Regions from separate parts of the Phreatobacter sp. GW821-FHT04C01 genome, predicted to be linked through region 1. Evidence: riboswitches for the same ligand, from Rfam matches in the RefSeq annotation. Region 1 holds a riboswitch; each other region holds the start of a gene.
What was found. A riboswitch is a leader RNA that binds a small molecule or an ion and turns the genes downstream of it on or off. The one in region 1 is predicted to bind cobalamin.

Region 2: it holds a riboswitch for cobalamin, as region 1 does, so the genes downstream of both, cobW (cobalamin biosynthesis protein CobW) here and AC07WJ_RS30385 (ribonucleoside-diphosphate reductase subunit alpha) in region 1, are expected to answer to the same signal.
Region 3: it holds a riboswitch for cobalamin, as region 1 does, so the genes downstream of both, AC07WJ_RS17950 (TonB-dependent receptor) here and AC07WJ_RS30385 (ribonucleoside-diphosphate reductase subunit alpha) in region 1, are expected to answer to the same signal.

What each region holds. Positions count from the first base shown of each region.
Region 1 is NZ_JBWKTP010000010.1:274,863-282,015, reverse strand. Features, by position in the region: gene AC07WJ_RS30395 (ABC transporter ATP-binding protein/permease) at 1-1,930, shown strand, start outside; gene metE (5-methyltetrahydropteroyltriglutamate--homocysteine S-methyltransferase) at 2,022-4,370, opposite strand; cobalamin riboswitch at 4,474-4,685, opposite strand; cobalamin riboswitch at 4,822-5,034, shown strand; gene AC07WJ_RS30385 (ribonucleoside-diphosphate reductase subunit alpha) at 5,147-7,153, shown strand, end outside.
Region 2 is NZ_JBWKTP010000004.1:424,333-431,485, reverse strand. Features, by position in the region: gene cobN (cobaltochelatase subunit CobN) at 1-1,802, opposite strand, end outside; gene cobW (cobalamin biosynthesis protein CobW) at 1,822-2,871, opposite strand; cobalamin riboswitch at 3,130-3,314, opposite strand; gene cobU (bifunctional adenosylcobinamide kinase/adenosylcobinamide-phosphate guanylyltransferase) at 3,379-3,897, shown strand; gene cobO (cob(I)yrinic acid a,c-diamide adenosyltransferase) at 3,906-4,517, shown strand; gene AC07WJ_RS17860 (pentapeptide repeat-containing protein) at 4,835-5,539, shown strand; gene AC07WJ_RS17855 (cobyric acid synthase) at 5,571-7,043, shown strand.
Region 3 is NZ_JBWKTP010000004.1:441,816-448,968, reverse strand. Features, by position in the region: gene AC07WJ_RS17965 (DUF4180 domain-containing protein) at 1-228, shown strand, start outside; gene AC07WJ_RS17960 (hypothetical protein) at 425-742, shown strand; gene AC07WJ_RS17955 (nitroreductase family protein) at 834-1,493, shown strand; cobalamin riboswitch at 1,889-2,089, shown strand; gene AC07WJ_RS17950 (TonB-dependent receptor) at 2,121-4,307, shown strand; gene AC07WJ_RS17945 (ABC transporter substrate-binding protein) at 4,310-5,215, shown strand; gene AC07WJ_RS17940 (FecCD family ABC transporter permease) at 5,212-6,195, shown strand; gene AC07WJ_RS17935 (ABC transporter ATP-binding protein) at 6,192-6,947, shown strand; gene AC07WJ_RS17930 (cobyrinic acid a,c-diamide synthase CobB) at 7,006-7,153, opposite strand, start outside.

The DNA.
Region 1 (7,153 bases):
CGCCCGCGCAGCATCCAACCTGATCCGCGCCATCATCGGCTTCCTGATCGTCTGGCACCTGGCTTCGGTCGCGGTCCTGGTGGCCGCCGGGACGACCGCCTTCCCCGCGCAGTGGCGGCCGCATCTTGCGACGACCGCGACCGCCGCATGGCCGGTCATCTTCGCCGGACTGGTGTTCGCCGCCTCGTTCGTCCCGGTCATCGGCCAGATCACCCGGCTCGCCGACCCCTTCTTCGCGGCAACCGACAAGAGCCCTATCGCCTGGCCGGCCGGTCTTCGGCTGGCCGTTCAAGAGCGCGTCTTCGCCCACGCCCTGCTTTTCGGGCTCATGGCGATCAATATCGCCCAGGTCTTCCTGACGGTCCTGCTCAATCAATGGAACGGCCGCTTCTTCACCGCGCTCCAGCAGCGCGACGGCGCGGTCTTCTGGGTCGAGTTGCAGACCTGGGCGATCATCGCCGGCCTCATCGTGATCGGCCGCGTCTATGAGATCTATCTCACCCAATATGCGCAAATGCGCTGGCGGCGCTGGTCGACCGCGCATCTGGCGCAACAATGGTTCGAGGCCGGCATCCACTCCCTGCGCGTCCGGGGCGTCGCGCCCGACAATCCCGACCAGCGCATTGCCGAGGACATCCGGCTGTTCACCACGGCGACGCTCGAATTCTGGTCGCGGCTGTTCACGGCCGGCGTGTCGCTGCAGGCCTTCGTGATCATTCTGTGGACCCTCTCGGCCCAGGCAAGGCTGCCGGCCGGCGGGCTCCGGATCGATGCCGTCCCCGGCTATCTCGTCTGGGCCGCGCTCGCCTTCGCGATCGCCGGCACGCTGCTCGCCCATCTCACCGGGCGCCCGCTCATTCGCATCGGTTTCGACAAGCGGCGCTACGAGGCCGATTTTCGCTTCAGCCTGATGCGCGTTCGTGAAAACGACGAGCAGATCGCCTCGCTCAAGGGGGCCGCCGCGGAGCGGGCCCATCTGAGCCGCGGCTTCCTGCCCGTGCTGGCGAACTGGGCCGCCTATATGCGGCACACCAGGCGGCTCACCTTCGCCACCTCCACCCTTGGCCAGGCCGCGCTCGTCTTTCCGATCATCGTGCTGGCGCCGGCCTATTTTTCGGGCGCGGTCCAGCTGGGCGGCCTGACCCAGACCATGGGCGCCTTCTTCCGCGTCCAGGACGCCCTGTCGCTGTTCACCGAATTCTATCGGCCGCTGGCCGAATACAAGGCGGTGATCGACCGGCTGACCGGCTTTGGACAGGCGATGGCCCTCGCCCCGCGACGGTCGGCGCCCGAGATCGCACGTTCGTCCGCGGGGGATGACGTCGTCATCGCCAATGTCGTTCTGGCCCGCCCGGACGGGACGCCGATCACGGCCGTGCCGTCCCTGACGATCCGGCCGGGCGACAAAGTCCTCGTCACCGGCCTCTCGGGTGCGGGCAAGTCGACCCTCATGCGCGCCATGGCCGGCGTCTGGCCACACGGATCCGGGACGATCACGGTGCCCGCGAAGGCCCGCATGATGCTGCTCACGGCACAGCCCTACCTGCCGATCGGTCCCTTGCGCGACGCGATCGCCTATCCGGCCCCGGGCCATGCCTATGGCGACGAGGCACTTGCCGCGGCCCTGCTTGATGCCGGCCTGCCGACATTCGCCGCTCGCCTCGACGAACAGGACAGCTGGCACAAGATCCTTTCGGCCGGTCAGCAGCAGCGGCTTGCCGTGGCAAGGGCGCTGCTCGGCCGCCCCGACTGGCTTCTGCTCGACGAGGCAATGGCTGGCCTGGAGGAAGAGGCCGTTTGCACGCTCCACGCGGTCATCGACAGGCGATTGCCTGGCGCCACCGTGCTGTCGGCCGGTCACCAGTCCCAGCTCGCCCGCTTTCACGACCGAAGCCTTCATCTGGCGGCGCAGGCCAGGCCTCCTGGCTGAGGGCAAGGCCTCAAGGCCGGGAGCCTGACGACTGCCGCCGCAAGCGAGGGACGCGGCGGCGACGGGCCACCGCGTCCGACACCGGCCCGGCTCAGCGCGCCAGCAAGCGGATCTCCCTGGCCGCCTCGACCATGTTGATCAGCGCCGGACGCACCTCCTCCCACTTGCGCGTCTTCAGGCCGCAGTCGGGATTGATCCAGATCTGCTCCGGCGCAAGGTGCCGACGAGCCTTGCCCAGAAGCTCGATCATTTCGGCAACCGCCGGGATGCGCGGCGAATGAATGTCATAGACGCCGGGACCGATCTCGTTCGGGTAGCGATAGCCGACAAAGGCGTCGAGCAACTCCATCTTCGACCGCGACGTCTCGATCGAGATGACGTCGGCATCCATGGCGCCGATCGCGTCGATGATGTCGTTGAACTCGGCGTAACACATATGGGTGTGGATCTGCGTCCGGTCGGCGACGCCGGCCGCCGACAGCCTGAAGCACTCGACCGCCCAGGCGAGATAGGCCTTCCAGTCGCCCCGGCGCAGCGGCAGGCCTTCGCGGATCGCCGGCTCGTCGATCTGGATGATGCCGATGCCGGCCTGTTCGAGGTCGACGACCTCGTCGCGGATCGCCAGCGCGATCTGGCGGCAGACCTGGTCGCGGGCCAGATCGTCGCGGACAAACGACCATTGCAGCATGGTGACCGGCCCGGTCAGCATGCCCTTCATCGGCCGCGTCGTCAGCGACTGGGCGTAGGACGACCAGCCGACCGTCATCGGCCGCGGCCGTGACACGTCGCCGAAAATGATCGGTGGCCGCACATAACGCGAGCCGTAGCTCTGCACCCAGCCATGCCGGGTGAAAGCATAACCGGACAATTGCTCGCCGAAATATTGCACCATGTCATTGCGTTCGAACTCGCCGTGAACCAGCACGTCGATGCCGATATCCTCCTGCCAGCGGATGGCCGCCTGCGTCTCCTGGCGCAGGAACGCCTCATAGGCGGCGTCGCTGAGCGTGCCCTTGGCATGGGCCGAGCGCGCCTTGCGCACCGCCTCGGTCTGCGGAAACGAACCGATCGTGGTGGTCGGAAACGAGGGCAGCGCAAAATGCGCGTGCTGCAGCCTCTGCCGATCGGCGAAGGAATGCGCGCGGCTCGCCATGGCAGGCGTCACCACGGCAAGCCTTGCCGCGACCGCCGGGTCGTGGATCTTGGTGGAGCTGCGCCGCCGGGCGGATGCCTCGGCCGACGCCGCCAGCACTTCGGCCACGGTGCCACGACCACCGGCCAGCGCGCGGCCGAGCGTCGCGAGCTCGGCCATTTTCTGGGCCGCGAAGGCGAGCCAGTCCTTCAGGTCGGGATCGAGCCCGGTTTCCAGCGCAAGATCGACGGGCACGTGCAACAGGGAACAGGAGGTCGCGATCTCGATGTGATCGGTGCCCCGCCTGGCCACCACCGGCTCGAGCCGGTCGAGCAGACGCGGCAGGTCGGCGCGCCAGACATTGCGGCCGTCGATGATACCGAGCGACAGCACCAGCCCGCGCGGCGCCTTGGCCAGCACCCGGTCGAGTTGGTCGGGCGCGCGGACGAGATCGACATGGAGGCCGGCGACCGGCATGCCGAAGGCCGTATCGAGATTGTTGCCGAGAGCACCGAAATAGCTCGCCAGCATGATCTTCAGGTCGGGCAGCGCGCGTGCGAGAGTCTGGTAGCAGTTGCGCAACGCGAGGCGCGCGGCATCGTCGAGATCAAGCGCCAGGCAGGGTTCGTCGAGCTGTACCCATTCGGCGCCGTTGGCGGCGAGCCGGCGCAGGATGTCGATATAAACAGGCACCAGGTCGGGCAGCAGGGACAAGGGATCGAAGGCACCGTCCTTGGCCTTGCCAAGCTTCAGATAGGTCACCGGCCCGAGCAGCACCGGACGGGTCTGGATGCCCAGTGCCTGGGCCTCCAGGAATTCATCGAGCGGCTTGGTCGAGGCCAGCGAGAATTCCTGCCCGCGTTCGAATTCGGGCACCATGTAATGATAGTTGGTGTCGAACCATTTGGTCATTTCGAGCGCCGGAACACCTGTCGCCGCAGGGCCGCAGCCGCAGGCCGCCGCGTGGTCCGCGTGCCCGGCCGGTGCCTCGCTGCCGCGCGCCATGGCGAAATAGGTCGCGAGCGCCACCTTGCCGCCGCGCCAGCCGTAGATCTCAGGGATGGCGCCGACCATGACGCTGGTGTCGAGGACGTGGTCGTAAAGCGAGAAATCGTTCGACGGAATGACGGTGACACCTTGCGCCTGCTGCAGCGCCCAGTGGCGCGCGCGGAGATTGGCCGCCGCCGCCAGCAGTTGCGGCCCGTCGATCTTGCCGGACCAATAACCTTCCAGAGCTGATTTCAATTCGCGCCGGGCGCCGATGCGCGGCACGCCGAGAGTGGCAACAGGCAGAGACAGAGACGACATTGGCAAACCCCGTTTGCTGGGGCGAAGGCCAAGCGGCCGCAAGCAGGCTGTCGGGACGCATGGCGTCCCGCTTTGCAAGCGACACACCGGACACCCCGCCCGTGGACGTTATCAGGTCGAGGCAGGTCTCCTGGCTCGCGGGTCAATGCTGCTGTTCGGCCTTCCCGAGACCTTCAGGCCCCAGTGACGCGAGATGAACAGCGGCTCACCGCTTACAGTTGCGGGGGCAGCTCCGGCCTGGCCCTGGGGCGTACCGGATTCCCTCTTAGCTCCGGACCCGGACGGATCCGCAGAACCACGACACCTCCATTTGGCGGCAGCAGGCGAAAAAAGTCAAGAATACATAAGGATATCTTTATGTCGTTAAATGCCTGTGATACCCAGGTCATCGTGTCGGCAAGAACCGCCCGCCGCCAAAACACAATCCATTGACATTGAACGCGAGTCGGCCGCTATATGTAGCGGTCGAGGTTCTCCTGAGTCGCACCGGGAGCTAAGAGGGAATCCGGTGAGATGCCGTTCGCATCGAAGCCGGAGCTGCCCCCGCAACTGTAAACGGCGAGACGCTGTCGAGACGTGTCACTGAGGTCCAGGAGGGCTTCGGGAAGGCCAGACAGCCCGACGACCCGTGAGCCAGGAGACCTGCCCCGACATCTTGAACGTCCACGGGCGGGGTGTCCTGGTGGGTCGCTTGCATCAGCGGGAGGGCGATCGCGCCGTCCTGTTTCCGGCGGCGTCCTTTTGGCCCAAGCCCCCACACTCTCTGGGGTCTGCCGATGTCTCTGTTGATTGAATCCGAAGCCGCGCCGAGCGCTCTTCCGCACACGTCCCTCGCCGCCGCCAGGCCGGCGAGCGAACCGGGCTATCAGGTGATCCGCCGCAATGGCGGCGTCACCCCCTTCGACCCCGCCAAGATCGCGGTGGCGCTGACCAAGGCCTTCCTGGCCGTCGAGGGCACGGGCGCGGCCGCCTCTCGCCGCATCCACGACGTCGTCGGGACGCTGACCGATCAGATCGTCTCCGGCCTGACGCGGCGGGCGGATGCCGGCCGCACGTTCCATATCGAGGATGTCCAGGATCAGGTCGAGCTCGCCCTGATGCGCGGCGAGCATCACAAGGTGGCGCGCGCCTATGTTCTCTATCGCGACGAGCGCGCCCGGGAGCGTGCGCTGGCCGGTGCGCAGGTCGCGTCCGCGCCGGCCAGCGCGCTCAGCATGACCAATGCCGCGGGCGAGCGGGTGCCGCTCGATGCCGACAGGCTCGCCCGCATCGTCCGGGAGGCCGTTTCGGGCCTCGACGGCGTCGATGCCGACGCGGTGATCACGGAGGCCCATCGCAATCTCTATGACGGCATCTCGCTCGACGAGCTGGCGCAAGCGCCCATCCTGGCGGCGCGTACGCTGGTCGAGACCGAGCCGAATTATTCCAAGGTCAGCGCCCGCCTCCTGCTCGACAAATTGCGCCGCGAAGCCCTGAGCTTCGTGTTCAATCGACCGGGGCAGGCGACGCAGGCCGAAATGGCCGAGCGTTACGGCGAATACATGCAAGGTTATGTTCGCGTCGGCATCGCCAATGAACTGGTCGATGCCGAACTCACGCGCTTCGATCTCCCCCGGCTTGCCGCCGCCATCAAGCCCGAGCGCGACCTGCAGTTCGACTATCTCGGCCTGCAGACGCTCTATGATCGCTATTTTCTGCACGTGCGGGGCCATCGGTTCGAATTGCCCCAGGCCTTCTTCATGCGGGTCGCCATGGGGCTGGCGGTGCGCGAGATCGATCGCGAGGCCAAGGCGATCGAATTCTACAACCTCCTGTCGTCTTTCGACTTCATGGCCTCGACGCCGACCCTGTTCAATGCGGGCACGCCCCGGCCGCAGCTCTCATCCTGTTTCCTGACCACCGTATCCGACGATCTCGACGGCATCTTCAAGGCTGTGAAGGACAATGCCCTGCTCGCCAAATATTCCGGCGGCCTCGGCAATGACTGGACGCCGGTGCGTGGCCTGGGAGCCCATATCAAGGGCACCAATGGTGAAAGCCAGGGCGTGGTCCCCTTCCTGAAGGTTGCCAACGACACCGCGATCGCCGTCAACCAGGGCGGCAAGCGCAAGGGCGCGGTCTGCGCCTATCTCGAAACCTGGCACGTCGACATCGAGGAATTCCTCGATCTGCGCAAGAATACCGGTGACGATCGCCGCCGCACCCACGACATGAACACGGCCAACTGGATCCCGGACCTGTTCATGCAGCGCGTCCTGGCCGGCGGACGGTGGACGCTGTTTTCGCCGGACGAGGTTCCCGACCTGCACGATCTCTACGGCAAGCCCTTCAAGCTGGCCTACGAGACCTATGAGGCCAAGGCCGACCGAGGCGAGATCAAGGTGTTCAGGCGTGTCGCCGCCGTCGACCTTTGGCGCAAGATGCTGACCATGCTGTTTGAAACAGGCCATCCCTGGATCACCTTCAAGGATGCCTGCAATCTGCGCTCGCCGCAGCAGCATGCCGGTGTCGTCCACTCCTCGAACCTGTGCACCGAGATCACCCTCAACACCTCGGCGGACGAAGTCGCCGTCTGCAATCTCGGCTCGATCAACCTGGCGGCCCATGTCACCGCCAAGGGCCTCGACCTCGACCGGCTCGGCCGGACGGTGGCGACCGCGATGCGCATGCTCGACAATGTCGTCGACATCAATTTCTACACGATCCCGGAAGCCCGCCGATCGAACCTGCGCCATCGGCCCGTCGGCCTGGGGATCATGGGTTTCCAGGACGCCCTGCAACTG
Region 2 (7,153 bases), on a different contig from region 1:
TGCAGGTCGCTCGCCGCGAGCTCGGGCGGCAGATGGCCGAGCGTGACGGCCCCGAGCCGGCGCTTGGCCGGCGCGGCCTCGCCGGGATCATCGACCACATAGGGATAGATGACCGGCAGGGCGCCCATGGCGATCTTCGGCCAGCAGGCGCCCGACAGCGCCACCGCCTTGCCCGGCAGCCATTCGGTGGTGCCGTGCGTGCCGAGATGGATCAGCGCGTCGATGCGCTCACCAAGCCGCAAGCCACAATAGAAGGCGAGATAACCGTGGCCGGGAGGCCGGTCGGGGTCGTGATAGGCAAGCTTGCGGTCGGGTCCGGCGTCGCGCGCCGGCTGCAGGGCAAGATGCAAATGGCCCAGCACGCGGGCCCGGAACCGAAAAGCGCCATCCTGGAAGCTCGGATCGTCCTGCGGTGCGCCATGCGCCGCGAACAGCGCCTCGCGGGCCACCTCGGGCAGGGCTGCGACGAAAGCCTCGTAGGTGTCGAGCGGCACGCCGAACCCGGCCTCGCCATCGACCAGCAAAGGCATCAAGGCCGCTGGCGCCGGACAATCGCCGACGGTGTAGCCGGCATCCGCCAGCAGGCCGTGAATGACCGCGACACTCTCAGGCGTATCGAGGCCGACGGCGAAGCCCGCCCGGCCGCCGCGCGCCGGATAGTCGGAGAGCACCAGGGCGAGCCGCCGCTCGGCGGCCGGCTTCTGGCCGAGCGTCACCCAGGCCCGCGCCAGATCGGCCAGCGCCGCGACGCCGTCCTCGTCCGGAACCAGCCGGCGGCTGACGAGGCCGGTGGCGGCATCCGTGAACTCCTGCTTGAAGCCGACCGCGGCACCGGCGAGCCGGCCGTCGAATTCCGGCAAGGCGACCTGCATGGCGAGGTCAACGGCCGAAAGCCCGCGCGGCGAGGCAAGCCAGGCCTCGCGCGGATTGCCGACCGGCATGGCTTGCAAGACCGGGCAATCCGCGCCGTCGAGCACGAAACCGTCGCCGTCACGGGCGGAAAAGGCGGTCGTGGCGACGATGACCGCCGGCTTGCGGGCCGCGATCAGCATTTCGAGCGCGGCGGTCGCCGGAGCATCCTTCAGGCTGGTCAGCGCGATCACCAGGGCCGCCAGGCCACGCGCGTTCAAGGCGTCGCGGAGCGCCGCCGCGATGTCGGTATCACCCGACGTCACGCTGGAGCGATAGACCAGCACCAGGGCGAAAGGCCGGTCAGCCGGGCAGGCGGCAAGCGCCGCGGACCAGGCCTCCGGCCCCTTGGCGGCCGACCAGGCGAACAAGGCGGGCAGGGGCACGGCCGGTTCGGCGGCGACCCGCGGATCGAGACAGGAGGCGATCCGGCCGAGCAGCCGGCGCATGTTGTCGGCGCCGCCGCCAGCCTGGAAATAACGGATGAGGTCGCCGGCGGCCGTGGCATCGACGGTGTTGTAGGCGGCCAGGCGTTCGTCGCCGCGATCGTCGCCCGGCAGCACCGCCAGCGGAATGCCCGCCGCCCGGCAGGCGGCATGCAACTGGTCGAGCCCGTATCGCCAGTAGTCGAGCCCGCCGAGCAGGCGCACCAGGACGAAGCGCGAGCCGATGACGGTCTTCTCGACATAGAGATCGACCGACAGCGGATGCCTCAGCTGGCGCAGGCTCGCGAGCCTGACGGCCAGATCGGGCATCGCGCCTGCCGCCGCCGACAGCGCCGTCAGGTCGCTGTCGGCGAAGCTGAGCACCACCAGGTCACCGGGCGGCTGGCCGAGGTCGACAGCGCGGTCGGCCTCGTCAAGCGTCACGGTGGTGGCGGGCAGGATGTGCATGGCCGGTCCGCGTACGGGTTCAGCCGTTGAGCGCGGCTTCGACCGCGGCGCGGTCGAAGCCCTTCAGCCCGATCGCCACGATCCGGCCCTGGCGGCTTTCGCCCGCCGTCCAGGCCCGGTCGTAGTGATGGGCGATGCGGCGGCCGACACCCTGGACAACCAGCCGCATCGGCTTGTCACCGACCGAGGCGAAGCCCTTCAGGCGCAGGACGCCGGCGGCTTCCGCCGCCTTGGTGACCCGGGCGGCGAGGATCTCGGGCGCCCCGACGGCTTCGATCGCGAAGGAATGGCTCTCGAAATCGTCGTGGTCGTGGTCCTCCTCGGTCTCGTGATGCGAGGGCCGGCCGGCAAGGTCGGTTTCGGCGGCGGCGCCGAGCCCGACCACCAGGGCCGGCTCGACCTTGCCATGGGCGGTCTCGACGATCTTGATCGCCTTCGGCAGATGCGCCTGGATCTCGGCCTTGACCCGGTCGCGGGTCGCCTGGTCGATGGCGTCGCTCTTGTTGAGCAGGATCAGGTCGGCGCAGAGGATCTGGTCCTCGAACACCTCTTCCAGCGGATTGTCGTGATCGACCGCGCCATCTTGCGTGCGCTGGGCGGCCAGCGCCTCCGAGTCGTCGGCAAAGGTGCCGTCGGCAACGGCTGGACCATCGACCACGGCGATCACGCCGTCGACCGTGACGCGGTTGCGGATCGCCGGCCAATTGAAGGCATTGACCAGCGGCTTCGGCAAAGCGAGGCCGGAGGTCTCGATCAGGATATGGTCGGGCGGCGAGGCCCGGTTCAGCAGTTTTTCCAGCGCCGGAATGAAATCGTCGGCGACCGTGCAGCAGATGCAGCCGTTCGGCAGCTCGACAATGTCTTCCGCCGTGCAGCCGCTGATGCCGCAGCCCTCGATGAACGAGCCGTCGAAGCCGATATCGCCGAATTCGTTGACCAGGACGGCGAGCCGGCGGCCGCCATTGTTTTCCAGGAGATGGCGCACCAGCGTGGTCTTTCCGGCGCCGAGAAAGCCGGTGACGATGGTGCAGGGGATTTTGGCCAGGGAGGTCGGGTTCGGCTGGGTCATGATGGGTCCGTGATCAGGCAGGCTTTAAGGAATAAGCGGGCGCGCAAACGATCCCGCGGTTCGGCATCCGGCGGTCGCGCGGTTCAGGCGCCCGGTGGCCGGAGCGGCAACGGGGGACGAGCGGCAAGGGGTTTTCGGGATCTGGTCACGGCATACTCCGTCTGGCAGCCGGCTCACGCCGGAAACGCTCCCAAGGACGAAGCCGGGCGCGGAACGCCCGGACCGGTTGCCATCGAAACACCCCGCTCGATGGGCCCATGAGAAGCACTGGTGACGGCAGGTCTCCTGGCTCACGGGTCCAAACTTTCGGCCGCCTTCCCGGGATCTTGCGCCCAGTGGCTTGTGGCTTCGGTTCGCCGTTTACAGTTGCGGGGGCAGCCGTGGCGTCGCACCACGTTCCCTTTTCACCTCGTCTGAGAGGCACCGTCGGGATTTAGCACTACCGGCGCGCCCGCCGATTTGCAATGGATGCGGCCCCCGACTCCCCAGGCGAGCCCATAGGTCCTTATGCCGAGCCCGACCCGATCCGTGACCCTGGTGCTGGGCGGCGCGCGTTCCGGCAAGAGCCGCTACGCCGAAGGCCTGATCGAGGCGCAGCCGGCGCCCTGGCGCTATGTCGCGACGGCGCAAGCCTATGACGACGAGATGCGCGCGCGCATCGCCGAGCATCGCGCCCGCCGCGGCGACGGCTGGCAGACCGTCGACGCGCCCCTCGATCTCGTCGGCGCCATCGCCGGGGCGCCCGCCGGCATGCCCATCCTGGTCGATTGCCTGACGCTCTGGCTGACCAATCTCATGCTGGCCGAAGCCGATATCGCCGCCGCGCGTGCCGCCCTCGCCGAAGCCTGCCGGCAGGCAAAGGGCCCGCTGGTGCTGGTGTCCAACGAGGTCGGGCTCGGCATCGTGCCCGACAATACGCTGGCCCGCCGGTTTCGCGACGAGGCCGGGCGGCTGCACCAGGAACTTGCCGATGACGCGAGCCATGTGGTCTTCATGGTGGCGGGATTGCCGATGATCGTGAAATGAGGCCGAGCATGTCTGATGAAACCGCGGAGGCCGAGCGCCATCGCGCCAAAATGGCCAAGCGCAAGGCGGTGCAGGATGCCGAGGTTGCCTCCAAGACCCTCGAAAAGGGCCTGCTGATCGTCAATACTGGCCCCGGCAAGGGCAAGTCGACGGCCGCCTTCGGGCTGATCCTGCGCGCGCTCGGCCATGGCTGGCGGGTCGGCGTCGTGCAGTTCATCAAGGGTGCCTGGTCGACCGGCGAACGGGAAGCGCTTTCCGTGTTCGGCGACCGGATCGCCTGGCACAGCATGGGCGAAGGCTTCACCTGGGAAACCCAGGACAAGGCCCGCGACATCGCCGCCGCCGAACGCGCCTTCGCCAAGGCCCGCGAGTTGATGGCCGACGAGACCATTGGGCTGGTGGTGCTGGACGAGCTCAATATCGCCTTGCGCTACAACTATCTGCCGCTCGCCGACGTGGTCGAGACGCTGACCGGCCGTCGGCCCGGCCTGCATGTCGTGGTCACCGGCCGCAACGCCAAGCCGGAGCTGATCGAAGCCGCCGACCTGGTCACCGAAATGACCCTGGTGAAGCATCATTTCGCCCAAGGCGTGAAGGCCCAGGCGGGAATCGAGTTCTAGCGTTCCGTGGCGGTGATTATGATGGCTTGATTGCCGCAAGCAGATGAATGGGTGGATGCCCGGGTCACGCCCGGGCCAGACGAAGCGGTGCGAACATAGGAAAGCGATGCCAAGTCGTCATCGTCGCGCTCTCTCCGTCTTGGCCGGGCTTGTCCCGGCCATCCACGAATTCGGCCCTTCACGATCGCAAATCCTGAGAAAAATGTCGCCTGATCCATCCGGTCAAAGAGTCATGATCGCTGCGACGAAACATTAGCCGCCATGACATCGAACGCCCCCTGTCGTCGCGCTTCAACTGAATGAGGTTGGCCGCCCCCATGGCCCGTGCTTCCCCTGAGAGCCCCGCACCCACCCGCATCGAAGGCAGCTCGCCGTCACGCGCGGAATTGGCGGCATTTGTTTCGGCCGGCCGGCCGGTGATCCTGGCCCATTGCGATCTCGAAGGCGTCGACCTGTCCGATCTCGACATGACGGAGTGGCGCTTCGAGGCGAGCGTTCTCAAGCGGACCAACCTGACCGGCGCGACGCTCGAAACCGCGGCCTTCGTCGGGTGCAAGGGGGCCTTCGCCAATTTCACCGGCGCCAGACTCACCGAGGCGGTGTTCCAGTCGAGCGATTTCAACAATGCGATCTTCGCCGGCGCATCGCTCTCGCAGGCGGCCTTCACCGGCTGCAAGCTGACCGGCGCCGATTTCAGCCATGTGAAATCGACGGGAACCAGCATCGGTGAAACAACCCTGTCGGCGGCACGGCTGTCGGGTTTTTCGTTCCGCAAGGCCTGGCTTTCCAAGGTCGATCTCAGCCTTGCCGACCTCACCAAATGCGATTTCCGCGACGCCGTCTTCGCCGAATCCAGCCTGCGCGAGGCCAATCTCGCCGATGCCCGGTTCGAGGGCGCGGACCTGCGCGGCGCCGACCTCGGCGGCCTGCGCCTCGACGACGCGCGCAAGTTCAAGGGCGCGACCATCTCGCGCGGCCAGGCCGGCGATCTCCTGGCCGAAATGGGACTGAAGGTCCGATGACAGCCCGCACGCAAGATCCGGCAGGCCTGCCATGACCCGCGCCTTGATGATCCAGGGCACCGGCTCGAATGTCGGCAAATCGCTCGTCGTCGCCGGGCTGGCGCGGCTGTTCGCCCGGCGCGGCCTGAAGGTGCGCCCGTTCAAGCCGCAGAACATGTCGAACAATGCGGCGGTCACCTCCGATGGCGGCGAGATCGGTCGCGCCCAGGCTCTGCAGGCGCGCGCCGCCCTCGTTGCGCCGAGCGTTCACATGAACCCGGTCCTGCTGAAGCCGCAAAGCGAGGTCGGCTCGCAGATCATCGTTCAGGGCAGGCGGGTCGGCACCGCCAAGGCGCGCGCGTTCCAGACCTGGAAACCGCGCCTGATGGAGGCGGTGCTCGGCTCCTTCAAGCATCTCTCCGACGAAGCGGACCTGGTGCTGGTCGAGGGTGCCGGCTCGGCTTCCGAGGTCAATCTGCGCCCGGGCGACATCGCCAATATGGGCTTTGCCCGCGCCACCAACACGCCGGTCGTGCTGGTCGGCGATATCGACCGGGGCGGCGTGATCGCGAGCCTTGTTGGCACGCGGGTCGTGATCGCGCCCGAGGATGCCGCGATGATCCGCGGCTTCGTGGTCAACCGCTTTCGTGGTGACCCGAGCCTGTTCGCCGACGGCATGGCCATCATTGCCGAGCGCACCGGCTGGCCGGCGCTCGGCCTCGTGCCGCATTTCGCCGAAGCCGGGCTGCTTCCGGCCGAGGACATCCTGGGGCTGCGGCGTCAGGCCGACGACGCGGGGAGAGGCCGGACGATGATCGCCGTGCCGGTCATGCCACGCATTGCCAATTTCGACGATCTCGATCCCCTGCGCACAGAGCCGGGCGTCGAGGTTCACCTGGTCGAACCGGGCATGCCGATCCCGGCCGAGGCCGCGCTGGTGCTCTTGCCTGGCTCCAAGACCACCATTGACGACCTGCTGTTCCTGCGCGCGCAGGGCTGGGACATCGACCTCGCCGCCCACGTCCGGCGTGGCGGTCGCGTGCTCGGCATTTGCGGCGGCTATCAGATGCTCGGCCGCGCCATCGCCGACCCCGACGGCATCGAGGGTCCGGCGCGCCAGGTCGCCGGTCTCGGCCTGCTCGACGTCGAGACCGTGCTGACCCCGGACAAGAACCTGAGCCCGGTGACCGGCACCAGCCTGACGCCCGAGGCGCCACTGAGCGGCTACGAAATGCACCTCGGGGTGACCGAGGGCCCCGACAGGCAGCGCGCCTTCGCCCGTCTCACCGATGGCCGCCTGGACGGCGCGGTGTCGGCCGACGGCAGGGTGGTCGGCACCTATATCCACGGACTTTTCGCCGACGACGCCCAGCGTCGCGCCTGGCTCAACCAGCTCGGCGCCCCCACCAGCAATCTCGCCTATGAAGCCCTGGTCGACGACATCCTCGACCGCTTCGCCGCCCATCTGGAAGCCCATCTCGACATCGAGCGGCTCTGGGCGATCGCGGGGGAGGCGGGGAGGTGAGACTGGTGGGTGGTGATGAAGGGGGTTCCTACAAGTCGCACGACGTGATCGCCGAGAGCCGAAGCGGGCCATCCGGCATCGTCATTCTCTACGTCACCCCCTTCCCCTGG
Region 3 (7,153 bases), on a different contig from region 1:
CTCGGCGCCCATTTCTTTCAGCTCCGCTCGGGCCTCGCCGGTGCGATCGCCCAGAAGGCGGTCAATTATCGGCTGAAGCTCGCCGTCATCGGCGACATCTCGGAGCACCTCGCCGCGAGCAGCGCCTTGCGCGACTGGGTGCGCGAGGCGGAGCGGCGCAACGACCTCTGGTTCGCGCCGAGCCTCGATGACCTTGTCGCGGCGCTCGCCCGGTCCGGACGGGCCTGAGGCGGCCGGAACGGGCCCGGCTGGTTGCGGACACTGGCCGCGCCAGTTTCGAATTGTTCTATTTCTCTTGTAAATCCAATAGCTTGCACATCTCGACATTCGCGCCTATGGCTCTGGCTCGTGCCCCGCCGCGAATGGCTCGCCAGACTGCCCATCGGGCTGGCGAACGCGCTGCCGGCCGCAGGAGATGCCGATCATGCAAGCTGAACCAGGCCTCAAGGACCCGACCGACGCTGCCCGCGCCGAATTCCACCAGACCATCATGGTGGCCTTCTGCAATGCGCTTCGCACCACCCAATTGCCGCCGATCACCGTGCTCGGCCTGGTCGCCATGGCGCTCGGTTCGGTCTATCAGGAGGTCGCGGAGGCCCATCGCGGCGACAATCCCTGTCCCTGCGGCTGGCAGCCCGACGCGAGCGCGGATGTCGAAGCCCTGCAGGCGGCGTTGGCGGCGATGATCCCCTTGCCACAGGTCACCGATCTCCGGCTCATGCAGGCGCTCGGGCGGGCCTGAGTCTCGCAGGATTTCGGCGGCCTCGGCCGCCATACCCCATCGCCGTCCGGACGCCCGACGCGGCGACCGGCGGCCAGCAAAGGCAGACAGCATGGACAACCAGGCGACCAACGCCGTCATGACGCCCGACGGCCCCCAAGGCGGGGCAGGCGAGGCGCTTCTCGCCTTGCTCGAGACGCGCCGGTCGGTCGGCATGACCATGCTGAGCGAACCGGGGCCCAGTGCCGCCGAACTGCAGCGGCTCCTGACCATTGCCGCCCGCGTGCCCGATCACGGTGTCCTCGAACCCTGGCGTTTCATCGTGGTCGAGGGCCAGGCCCGTTCCGACGCCGGCGCCCGCTTCGCCGAACTCTATGCCGCCGAGAACGAGGCGATGGACGCCGAAAAGCGCGCCAAATTCGCCGGCATCATGTCGCGCGTCTTCACCTATGCGCCGGTCATCGTCATCGTCGTCAGCCGCAGCGACGCAGCCGCACGCATTCCCTCCTGGGAACAGGACCTGTCGGCCGGCGCCGCCTGCATGAACCTGCTCACCGCCGCCCATGCGCTCGGCTTCGGCGCGACCTGGCTGACCGGCTGGGCCGCCTATAGCCCCGGCGCCCATGCGCTTCTGGGATTGGTGCCGGGCGAAAGGATCGCCGGCGTCGTCCATATCGGCACCGCCAGGGAGGCGCCCGCCGAACGCAAGCGCCCGGACCTTGCCACGATCACCACCTGGTGGCAGGCGCCGGACGCCGGGCCGGCGGCCTGACGGCACGGCCGAAGCGGCCGCCGATGATCGCCGGGGCGTCGATCGCGCCGCCTCCTGGCTGGGCCGCCCGGGTCTCGACGGCGCTACCTCCACGCATCGTCTTGCCCGGGCCTGTCCCGGGCATCCACGACTTCTCTTGCGGCGGGATGTTTCGCCCCGTGCCGCTGCGGGCATCTTGCCGCGACCGGGTCGCAGCTCCGATGGGATCCGATCTCCACGATCGACCGTGCCGAATTGGTGGATGGCCGGGACCAGCCTGGCCGGGACGAGAATGGCCGGTGAGGGAAGCGCAGGGGATCGACCCAGGCGCCGGGCCAGATCATCCCCCACACTCATCCCGCATCTGCCTGTGCGAAACGGAATGAGGCCGCATTGCGGCAAACGCCTATTTGTGTTTCGTTAAGCGAATCTTCGGTGCTCCCTTCGCAGGGAGTGAAACGGGAATGCGGTGCGTGCTGGTTCAAGCACAAGGCCGCGGCTGCCCCCGCAACTGTAAGCGGATAGCGCTCTTCGACAAACCACTGGCCTTCGGGCCGGGAAGGGGAAGCGGCGCCTGACCCGCGAGCCAGGAGACCGGCCGAGGATCGACTGTAACCCATGCCGGCGGAGGGCCGGAGGAGCCGATCCATGTCCATGTCTTCGCCGCGCGCGGCCGCGCCGGCTATTGCTGTCCTGTTGCTCGCCGGTGCCGCGGCCCCGGCTTTTGCCCAGCAGACCCAGAATACGCCGACCATTCTCGACGAGATCGTGGTGACCTCGACCGGGCGCCCGGAACCGCGCAGCCGCATCACCGGTACCGTTCAGGTCATCGAAGGCGAGCGCATCACCCAGTCGACGGCCCGCTCGGTCACCGAACTGCTCGCCGAGAACGCCGTCGGCTTTTTCTCCGAGTGGACGCCCGGCCAGACCTCGATCAACATCCGCGGCGGCGCCACTGACGGCCAGGGCAAGGATTTCCGCAGCCAGGTCCTGGTGCTGATCAACGGCCGCCGCGCCGGCACCGCCAATATCTCGAAACTGTCGCCGGCCGACGTCGACCGCATCGAGGTCATCCGCGGCCCGGCCTCGGTGATCTATGGCAGCCAGGCGATTGGCGGCGTCATCAACATCATCCTGAAGAACGGCCGCAACACCACCGGCAATTTCGCCGATATCCAGGGCGGCTCCTGGGGCCTCCTGCAGGGCCGCGGCCATGTTGCCGGCCAGAGCAACGGCAACGATTATTATGTCGGCATTTCCGGCGGCCGGCGCGACAGCTACCATTCGGGAGCCGGCGGCGGCCTGATGGCCAATACCCAGTACCAGCGGCTCGGAATCACCGGCGCCTTCGGCCGCCAGATCAACGACAACCACCGCGTCGACGTCACCGTGCGGTCGGACGGCATCTACGATGCCGGTTTCCGCGGCTCGTCCTGGAGCACGTTCAACCGCGACGAACGCACCAATGCCTCGTTCGATTTCGTCTATTCCGGCAAGACCGACACCGATTTCGCCCGCTGGACCGCGCATACCTACCTGGTGTCGGACCGCGACGTGTTCCGCTGGGCGGCGCCCAATTCGGCGACCGTCGCGCAACGCACCCGGCTCGATCTCAACCGCCGCCACCTCGACATCATGGGGCTCCGGTTCCAGCCGATCTTCAACCTCTGGGCCGGCAACGAACTGCTTCTCGGGTTCGACGCCGAGCGCAGCTGGCTCCGCTCGCAGCGCTACCGCGAAAGCGTCAATCCCGCGATCAACCTGGCGCAGGTGTCGCCCCAGGACAACAACCAGACCGACTCGGTCATGGCCTTCTATGCCGAGAACAGCCAGCGCCTGTTCGACGACCGGCTGATCCTGCGTGCCGGTGTCCGCCACACCCGCGGCTCGACCAGTTTCGATACGACGCCGAACCTCGCCAACCAGGCGACCGGAAGCCGCCCTTATGACGCCACCACCTATACGGTCGGCGGCACCTACCGGGCGACCGACTACCTGAGCTTCCGCACCGGCGTGTCCACCGGCTTCCGTTCGCCGACGGCGACCGAACTCGCCGGCAATTACACCGTCCTGGTCGGCACCCAGATCTTCGGCAATCCGAACCTGAAGCCGGAGACCAGCCGCCAGTACGAGGTCGGCGCCACCTTCGCACTGAACGGCTGGAGCCTCGACGCCGCGCTGTTCCAGAACGTCATCTCGAACCGGATCGTCACCAAGCTCCGACCGGGTTCGAGCACCACCTCGGACTATGTCAACAATCCCGGCGACGTGACCGTGCGCGGCATCGAGCTGCAATTCGGCCTCGACGTGCTGCGCGCCTTCTCCGCCCAGGCCAATGGCTGGCACTGGTCGATGACGGCGAATGGCGGCTACAATTTCTTCATGCGCGACGGCGGCGCGGCGGCCACCGCCAACAGCAACCAGGTCGAGCGCATGTATCAGTACCAGGCTGCGATCGGCACGCGTTTCGGCCAGCGCACCGGCGTGGCGATCCCCTGGACGTTTTCCGTCACCGGTATCCTGCGCGGACCGCTCTGGTACAATACCGAGGAGCCCTTGCTGATCCCGGCCGGCGAACCGAATTCCAGCTATATTCACCGGAAGCCGGCCTTCTGGGTGTGGAATGCCCGGCTCGAGGGCGAATTGCGCAAGGGCCTGACCGCCTATGCCGCGGTCAACAATATCTTCAACATCAACCAGCACGCCCTTTTCATCGCGCTCGACCAGCAGCCCTTCATCGGCAATCCGACCAATGCCAATACCAATGGCATCGGCAATATGGGCAATTCCATGCCGGGCCGGGAATTCATCGTCGGCATGCAAGCGAGGTTCTGATCGTGACGGGAAGGGCGGTCCCGGCGGCATGTCTTGGACTGGCGCTCGTGGTCGCGCCGGCCGTCCCCCCGGCTTTGGCGGCGGAGCAGGCCCCCATCGTCGATGCGCTGGGGCGGCGGGTCATGTTCGCGCGGCCGCCGACGCGCCTCGTCACCATCTTCGCCTCGAACACCGAGCTGGTCGCCTCGCTTGGGCTGACCGAACGGATCGTCGGCATCGAGACCTACACCCGTTTTCCGCCTGAGGTGGTCGGCCGCCCCACCGTTGGCGGCCGGCTCGGCTTTTCGGTCGACCGGGTGGTGCGCCAGCGCCCCGACCTCGTGGTCGTCACGCCGGCGCGCCAGGCGGTGAACCAATTGGTCGATCCCATGGAACGGCTCGGCATTCCCATCATCGTGCTGACCCACCGCTCCATTCCCGAGGTCATGGCCAATATCCGGCTGGTTGCCGATGTCACCGGCGTGCCCGACAGGGGCGCGGCGGTGACCGGCGCCTTGCAGGCACGCCTCGACGCGGTGGCCGCCCGCATCGCCGGCAAGCGCCGGCCGCGCATCGTCATGATCACCGGACGGGTTGCCACCGGCATGCTGCTGATCGCCCGCCCCGGCAGCTACACCGCCGATGCGATGGTCGCGGCGGGCGGCGATCTCGCCTTCGACCGGGCCCAGATGCTGTCGCAGGTGTCACCCGAAGCGATCCTGCGCGCCGATCCCGACGTCGTGCTGTTCGCCGGTTCGGCCGCCGACATGCAGGACCTGTTCGGCCGCTCCGGCTGGTCGAGCCTCAGGGCGCTCAAGGAGAAGCGCATCTTCGCGGTATCGCGCGCCGAATTCCTGATTCCCGGGCCGCGCGTGGTCGCCGGCATCGAGAAGCTGGCGCTGGTCCTGCACCCGGAGCAAAGGCCATGACCCGGATCTGGCTGTCGCTCACGGCGCTCCTGCTGGCGGTCATGGCGCTCGGCCTCGCGGCCGGCCACGACTGGGCCTCGCCGGCCATGCTCTGGACGGCGCTCGCTGGCGACCAGTCGCTGGATAGCCGGCTCATCATCGACTGGCGGCTGCCGCGCGTGCTGGCGGCCGCCGCCGTCGGCGCGTTGCTCGGCCTCGGCGGCTGCCTGTTCCAGGGCCTGTTCCGCAACCCGCTGGCCGAACCCTATCTGCTCGGCTCGGCCGGTGGCGCCGCGGTCGGCGCGACCGTCGCGCTGCTGGTGCCGCTCGGCGTGCCCCAGGCGCTGTCCTTGCCGCTGCTGGCCTTTGCCGGGGCCTGGGGCGCCACCGTTCTGGTCCTGGCGGTCTCGCGGGTCGCAGGCGTTGTCGACGCCGCAGGCCTGCTGCTCGCCGGCGTCGCCATCGCCGCCGTGCTCGGCGCCGTCAGATCGTTCATGATGCTCGCCTTGTCGGACGAGACGGTCAATCTGCAGGTGGTGTTGAGCTGGGTGCTCGGTGGCATCCAGACGCCATCCTGGCCGGGCCTCGCGCTGCTCGCCATCCTGCTCGCCGCCGCCATCCTGCTGGCGCTCAGGACGGCCCAGGGGCTCGACCTGCTCGGCCTCGGCGAAGCCATGGCCCATGGCTTCGGCCTCGATGTCCGGCGCTTCGTCGCGCTCTGCGTGCTGGTCGGCGCGATCATCGTGGCCATCGCGGTCGCCTATGGCGGTCTCGTCGCCTTTGTCGGGCTCGCGGCACCGCATATCGCGCGCTGGCTGGTCGGGCCGCGCCACCGGGCGCTCATCCTCGCCTCGTGCCTGACCGGCGCCATCGTGGTCGTCGTCGCCGACGCCATTGCCCGCTCGGCCCTGCCGCCGGCCGAAATCCCGCTCGGCCTGGTCACGGCCATTGCCGGCGGCCCGTTCTTCCTGTTCCTCCTGGCCCGACGGCTGAAGTCATGACCAGTCTGAGCGCGCAGGGGATCCGCCTGATCCGCGGCGGCCGGTCGATCGTCGACGGTATCGATTTCGCCGCCGGCGCCACCGGCACGATCGCGGTCATCGGCCCGAACGGCGCGGGAAAATCGACCTTCCTGAAGATCCTGGCCGGCCTCGAGCCGGACCATGCCGGCACGGTGATGGTCGGCGGGCGGGATCTCGCCTCGCTCACCGGCCGCGAGCGCGCCGCGGCACTCGGCTTTGTCCCGCAGAACTTCATGCCGCATTGGGACGTCACCCCGCGCATGCTGGTCGAGATGGGCGCCGAGCGACTGCCGGGTTTTGGTTCCGAAGCCGTCGAACGCGCGCTGGCCACGGGCGAATTGACCGATCTCGCCGACCGCCGCTGGTCGGGCCTCTCGGGTGGCGAGAGGGCGCGTGGCCTGATGGCGGCGGTCGAGGTCACCGACCCGCCGATCCTGATCGCCGACGAGCCGGGCGCCAGCCTCGACATTCGGCACCGCATCGATCTCGTGCGCGGTTTCGCCGAGCGCGGCCGCACCCGGCTGGTCATCGTCGCCCTGCATGAGATCGATCTCGCCACCACCTGGTTCGACCGGGTGGTGGTGATCGACAAGGGGCGCATCGCCGCCGACATGACGGCCGCCGACCTCGTCGAGACCGACGTTCTGGCGCGGGTGTTCCAGGTCGCCTTCGAGACGGTCGATGTCGACGGCATCAAGGTGGCGCGGCCGGCCTCGGGGCGGCGGGTGTGACAAACCGCGTTGGCGGGCGGACGGCCTCACGCCGAAGCGTTGTGCACGGCGCGACAGTTTAATCGGCGACGATCACACCCTGCCCACGCTGAATCGCGTGAAAGAACGAACCCGAGACATGGCCCCTGACATGGCCGACCGGGCCGAGCGCCGTGCCCTCGGCATCGACCGCCTCGCCCAACACACCATCCGGGCTCGAGGCCAGG